2 linked regions of the Nitrobacter winogradskyi Nb-255 genome follow. The protein of the gene in region 2 interacts with the protein of the main gene of each other region in a pairwise test. Links are inferred from orthologs where the notes say so. Each region holds a gene or a part of one and is shown on either strand. Other genes may lie near its edges.

Evidence for each region.
Region 1: the proteins of NWI_RS09930 (region 2) and NWI_RS10760 interact in binary tests that used the Escherichia coli proteins (3 or more experiments, as listed by UniProt). The link is inferred for Nitrobacter winogradskyi Nb-255 from one-to-one orthologs.

What each region holds. Positions count from the first base shown.
Region 1 is NC_007406.1:2,249,951-2,253,137, reverse strand. The notes cover bases 102-2,967. They hold NWI_RS10760 (TrmH family RNA methyltransferase), read right to left. Parts: upstream 2,028-2,967; coding sequence 1,176-2,027; downstream 102-1,175. Other genes in these bases: NWI_RS10755 (Crp/Fnr family transcriptional regulator), read right to left, coding at 2,488-2,967; NWI_RS10765 (hypothetical protein), read left to right, coding at 557-1,117; NWI_RS10770 (hypothetical protein), read left to right, coding at 102-513. Outside these bases: more of NWI_RS10770, read left to right, coding at 67-101; more of NWI_RS10755, read right to left, coding at 2,968-3,187. UniProt on the Escherichia coli protein: Specifically methylates the ribose of guanosine 2251 in 23S rRNA.
Region 2 is NC_007406.1:2,086,170-2,089,318, forward strand. Bases 322-3,149 are described here. They hold NWI_RS09930 (bifunctional ADP-dependent NAD(P)H-hydrate dehydratase/NAD(P)H-hydrate epimerase), read right to left. Parts: upstream 2,572-3,149; coding sequence 1,072-2,571; downstream 322-1,071. Other genes in these bases: NWI_RS09925 (multicopper oxidase family protein), read left to right, coding at 322-1,054; NWI_RS09935 (P-II family nitrogen regulator), read left to right, coding at 2,917-3,149. Outside these bases: more of NWI_RS09925, read left to right, coding at 1-321. UniProt on the Escherichia coli protein: Bifunctional enzyme that catalyzes the epimerization of the S- and R-forms of NAD(P)HX and the dehydration of the S-form of NAD(P)HX at the expense of ADP, which is converted to AMP.

The sequences.
Region 1 (3,187 bases), 160 kb from region 2 along the record:
GGTGGCAGCCTTAACTCTTGCCGGCGTCGGTTCGATTAGGATTTGCCGTAACCCGGGAATCCAGTGATGCGCATCGGATTAGTGCTGGCTGTTCTGATCGGAACCTCGTTGACGGCGGTGGCCGGCAGCGGTCCGGTGATTGTAATTCCCGGACGTCCCGGCGTTCCCGTCATCATCAACGGTGTCGACGCATCCTATGCCGTGGTCGAGGGCGACTGGGGGCTTGGCAGGAGGATGCAACCGCGGCCCACGGTGTATGGCGGACGCTACGTCGATGACGACCCGTATGTCGGTCATTACTATCCGAGCCTTGGCCGCTCGCCCGGCTATGGCCGCCTCGAAATCGAGCCGCCGCCCAATCGCAAACCGCCGCGGCGCGCCGAAAGTTTTCATCAGTCGTGGTCGGCCCGTTCCAACCCGACGCCTGCGCAATCCGACATCCCGCAGATGCCGCCTCCGGTGATCCTCGCGCCCCGGATCGGGCCGTCGGGTTTACCTCCCGGCGTTCGTTGAGATCCACGGCAAAAACAGAACAGAAAAACAGCAGGAGAGAGTCATGCGTCAGATGGTTTCCGGACTGGTCGCGGCTGCGGCCATGGTGGCCGCAAGCGTCGCGCCCGCGATGGCATGCGGAGGGTGGTACACGGGCGGATGCGCTTCATGTCTCTCGTATGGCTCCTGCGCATGGGGTTATGGTCCCGGCTATTACGGCGCCGGCTTCGCCAGCTATGAGCACCTGCCTTCTCCGACGCAATACTACTATGTCAATCAGGGGCCGGCCTTCAGTGGTCCCGGCAACTTCGCGCCGGTGCCGACCTATCAGGAAAGCGCCGTCGCCGGATGGAACGCCTACAGCCGTCCCTATTACTATCCCTATGACGGCGGCCGTTACGCCCACGCCATGCACCACTATTATGATGGCGCGCCGGCGGCCGGACCGGTCATATATAGCTATCGCTGGAATCGGAACCGGCAGGGCGTCCACCCGCATAGTCGCCGTCATCTGCGTTACGGCCATGCTTCACGCGATGGCCATCGCGCCGCCCTTCCGCGTGTGATCTACGGATCGGATCATCATCATGGCTACCGTCATGCCGTGCAGTATCGCCACGACTGACCGGCGCGCCCGATGAATGAAACGCTTGCGATGTCCGATGTGATCTGGCGTCGCGCCGTCAGTGCATGAGGCCGAGACGGCTGGCGCCGATATAAAGCGCCAGCACCGCGGCGTTCGAGACGTTCAGGCTCTTGATGTGGCCGGGCATGTCGAGGCGCGCAACCGCGCTGCATGTGTCGCGCGTCAATTGCCGTAGACCTTTGCCTTCGGCGCCCAGCACCAGAGCCAATGGCTCCCGCAACGGGACGGCGGCGAGATTTTCGCTGCCGGCGCTGTCGAGGCCGACCGTCATGAAGCCGCGGTCGTTCAGCCCGGCCAGCGCTCGCGCCAGATTCTGCACCAGCACCAGCGGCACGATCTCCAGCGCGCCGGAGGCGGACTTCGCGAGCACGCCGGTGGCCTCGGGACTGTGGCGTGCTGTGGTGACGATCGCCTTCACCGAAAAAGCCGCGGCCGATCGCATGATCGCGCCGACATTGTGCGGATCCGTAATCTGGTCGAGCACCAGCACGATGCCTTCCTGCGTCAGCGTCTCGATATCGGGCGAGGGCAGGGGATCAGCTTCGGCGAGCAGTCCCTGATGCACCGCGTCGGGGCCGAGGCGCTGGTCGATCGCACTCGGCCGGACGATCTCGGGCGTGATCGGGGTGTCGATATTCTCATGCGTGAGCCGTCGCGCGGCGTTTTCCGTGACGAGCAGTTTTCGGATGCGGCGGCGAGGATTGGCCAGCGCGGCTGTCACCGTATGCCAGCCGTAGAGCACCGCCGGACCATCGGGGCTGGTCTCGCGAGCCTTCCGCGCCGAGCCACGCTTTGGCTGATGGTTCCGGCCTCCGGCCTCCTTGGTGTGAATGTCGCTCCGCGGGCGTGAAGCCCGCCGGAATCGCGGCTCTCGATCACGATCGCTCATGTAGGCGTGTCTCGGACGGTGCGGAATCTATCGAGAATCGTAAACTTGGAGATCTGAAATAGTGGAGGCCGGAGAAACCTGCGAAGCTGTGAGGCGTCTTATCTCCAGACGGCTATCATAACCGGATATCCGTCGCCATCCGTCACTCGCCTGTTTGAGGTTATTTTTGCATTCAGTTGGTTATGGATGAGCCAGCGTTTGTAGTGACGGCATCTTCGTACCCTATGGCTTCTTCTCTCCGTAACCCGGAAACGGAACGTAGAGTAGCGCGGGGCGAAGACGTCGTTGACCGCCGACATTGCCTGCCGATTTGAGCCTGGGTTTTTAGAGCGTTTTTCAAGCGAAGTGGATGACCTGTTCGCGTGAAGAAAACGCGTCAAAACAACAATATAGAGCCTCGCTTCTGATTACATCAGAAGCGAAAAGGCTCTAGAAAGCGCCCGTGCGAGGATTGTGCCGTTTAACCGGCGGATTGCCGAAGCGCTTCTAGATTCAGAACATCGATGTGACGGTGAGAGGAAATCCTGATCACCCCGACTCGCCGCAGTCGCGTGAGTTCGCGCGAAACGGTTCCAATCGTCAAACCGAGAAAGTCGCCCATTTCCGCTCGCGTAAGCGGAAGATCGAAAGCCGTGGCGGCGTTCCCTCTTGAAAACGGATCGATCTGCCGAACCATCATCATCAGAAAGCTGGCCACCTTTTCACGCGCCGTCTTTCGTCCCAGCGCCAGCATCCACTCGCGACCCTGATCGACCTCGCGCAGGGCCTGGTGAAGCAGCTTGGTTTCGAGGGCCGGATTTTTTTCGAGCATCTTCCGCAGCGCGTTTCTGGTTATGCTGCAGACCTCAACGCCTGAACAGGCTTCGACGCGGACAGGGCTCTCGTCTTGATGGAGACGTCCGACAAAATCGGGTGCGAATTGAAGTCCGACGATCTGTTGGCGGCCATCGGCCATTGTCTTGGTCAGCTTGAGCACACCGCGCATGACATTCGCGTAGGCCCTGATCGATCCCTGTTCCTGCAGGAGAACATCGCCGGCGGATACCTTCACGACACGCGTATGCTTGGCAAAATCCACTAACTCATTGGCGTTGAGCGCGCCGCACATGCCTTTGTGTCGTACCTCACAACTCTGACAGAGCTTCGGCACATCGGAGTTA
Region 2 (3,149 bases):
CGGAGTAGACGGCGCAGCCGCCATCGAGCCCTTGACCGACCGCTCCCCCATCCCGCCGGGCGGGACCGACCGCTACGCATTCCCGTTACGGCAAGCCGGGACCTTCATGTGCGACGCCCGCCTGCTGGGAGACGGTCTGGCCCAGCCCTCGCCCGCGCAGGCTCTGATCGTCGAGGAACGGGAGCCGATCGAGGCCGACCGTGACGAGGTCATGCTGATCGAGGACTGGCGGTTCGATGCCGAAGGACGGCCTGTCGCGCCCGGCCCAACCGAAAATCAAAGAAAGGCCGGACCGCCTCTCTACCTGGTGAACGGCAAGCCGTCGCTCGACCTCAACCTTCACGTCAACGAGCGGCTCAGGCTGAGGGTCATCAATGGCTGTCAACGCAATGCGATTGCAATTGCAATCCAAAATCTGGATGTGCGGATCATGGCGATCGACAGCCAGCCCGCGGAGCCGTTTCTGGCGCGCAACGGGAGGCTGGTGCTTGCTCCGGGAACCCGGATCGACGCCATCATAGACGCCACGCTCCCGGCGGGGACGGCATCTGCCATCACCCTGCATGACGGCGGCGGCACCCCGCGTCAGATCGCCCGCCTGAAGGTTTCCGATGGGCCGGCGCGATCCGCTCCGCTGCCCGCGCCGCCGGCGTTGCCGTCCGCCAACCTGCCGGCGCGGCTCGATCTCAGGAACGCATTGCGTACCGACGTGCCGCTGATCTCCCTTGCAGGAACTTCGTCATGGGATCGACCGGCGCTTTTCAGCAAGCGCAGGGCACCTGCCTTCCGCGTCAAACGTGGCCGGACCGCCGTGCTCGCGCTGAAGAACACGACAACAACGCCCATGGTGTTTCATCTGCATGGTCATCACGCCCGCCTGCTGGACCGGCTCGACGACGGGTGGAAACCGTTCTGGCTGGATACGGTACTGGTCGATGCAGGGCAGACCCAGCGTATCGCCTTTGTCGCCGACGTAGCCGGAGCCTGGCTGATCGAGACCATGGCGGTGGAGTGGAGCGCGCCGCGGCAGGTCGGCTGGTTCGCGGTGGAATAACCAGAATTATCATAATCTTAATAGTCAATCCCGAACCGATCATAGAGCCGCCGCAGGACCGCGGGCAGAACCTCCGGCAAATCCTCGGCGATCAGTCCCGGCCCCGCCTCGCGTCCGGTCTCGCCGTGCATCCAGACCCCCATGCAAGCCGCCTCGAAGGCCGGAACGCTTTGCGCCAGCAGGCCGCCGATGATGCCGGACAGCACGTCGCCCGAGCCTGCCGTCGCGAGCCATGGCGGGGCGTTGGCCGCGATGGTCGCGCGCCCGTCCGGCGAGGCCACCACCGTGTCAGCCCCCTTGAGCAGGACAACACATCCCGAACGCCGCGCCGCGTCCCGCACCCGTTCAAGTTTTGATCGAAATGGATGTTTGTTACTCATCTCACTGAAAAGACGATGGAACTCGCCTTCGTGCGGCGTCAGGATAATGTCGGAGCCTCCGGACTGCCTGACGGTCTCGAACAGACGATCCGGGGTATCGGCGAAGCTTGTCAACGCGTCGGCGTCGAGCACCAGCGCCCGCCCCGCTGCGAGGGCCGTGGAGACAAGGGCGCGTGTTTCCTCGCCGATCCCGGCGCCGGGTCCGATGACGCAGGCATTGAGACGCCGATCCGCCAGAACTTCCGCGAAGCCGGCCGCGCCGTTCATGCGGCGCACCATCACGGCGGTCAGCGCCGCGGCGTTCGCGCCCAGCGCATCGTCGGGTGAGAGCACGGTGACGAGACCGGCTCCAGCCCGCAACGCGCCCCGCGCGGACAGTCGTGCCGCGCCCGTTGATGTCAGATGACCGGACACGACAACGGCATGGCCGCGCTTATACTTGTGTCCGTCGATATGCGGCGCGGGAAACGCACCGTTCCAATAATCCGGGGTATTCTCGAAGGTTACGGGACGAATCTCGTCCAGCACGGCATCGGCGATACCGATATCGGCCACGCGCACCCGGCCGCAATGAATGCGGCCCGGCAGCAGCAGATGCGCGGGCTTCTTGCGAAAGAACGTGACCGTCTCGGTCGCGCGGATCGCAGCGCCCATGACCGCGCCGGTGGTGCCGTTGATGCCGCTCGGCAGATCGATGCTGAGCACCGGCGCGCCGTTGGCCATGATGGCCTCGATCGTCGCGAGAGCGTCGCCCTTGACCGGCCGGTTGAGGCCCGCGCCGAACAGCGCGTCGATGATCAGCGCGGGCGAACCGAGCGCGGAGAGGTCGCAAGGCAGCACAGGCGCTTTCCAGCCCTTGGCCGCGAGCGCGGCGTCACCCTTGAGACTGTCTCGCTCGCCCAGCAGGATGACCGAAACCTCGTGGCCGCGCGCCGCCAGTTCCGTCGCCGCAACGAACCCGTCGCCACCGTTGTTGCCGCATCCGACGACGACCAGGATCGGTCCTTTCTCCGCGAGGTCGGCGGCCGCGTTCGCGACCGCCTGCCCGGCGCGCAGCATCAAGGCGAAGCCCGACACGCCTCCCGCGATCGAGAGCCGGTCGGCCTGCTCCATTTCGCCCGTCGTCAGAATCTCCATGGCCTTGAACCCGATCGGGCAAGCTGCCCGTCTGGCAGTCTCACCGCCGCACAAAAATTGAACAGATTGCCTATTTTACAGTCGAACGGGCGCGCGGACGCCCAACTCCCTGTCTGCCAGGATCCTCTTGATCGTATGATACCATGCATATTCTTGTAGATTTTCGTGTTGGCACGAACCCTGCTTTGAGAGAGTAAATTCGACCAGTGTGTCCACTGGCAGGCAATGAAGCGTGTCCCGCGACTTTGTGTTCGTCCGAAATCCAGTGCATGACCGCTGCTGCAGGCGGCAGTGTGAGCGCGCATCAGCCACTGGCTGGACATTGGAAGCGCCAGGAGACGTTCAATGAAGAAGATCGAAGCCATCATCAAACCGTTCAAGCTCGACGAAGTAAAGGAAGCTCTTCAGGAGATCGGATTGCAAGGCATCACCGTGATCGAGGCAAAAGGCTTCGGCCGGCAGAAGGGGCACGCCGAGCTTTATCGCGGCGCGGAGTACGTGGTGGACTTCCTGCCCAAGGTCAAAATCGAGATTGTGATCGGCGATGATCTGGTCGAAAAAGCCATCGAAGCCATCAG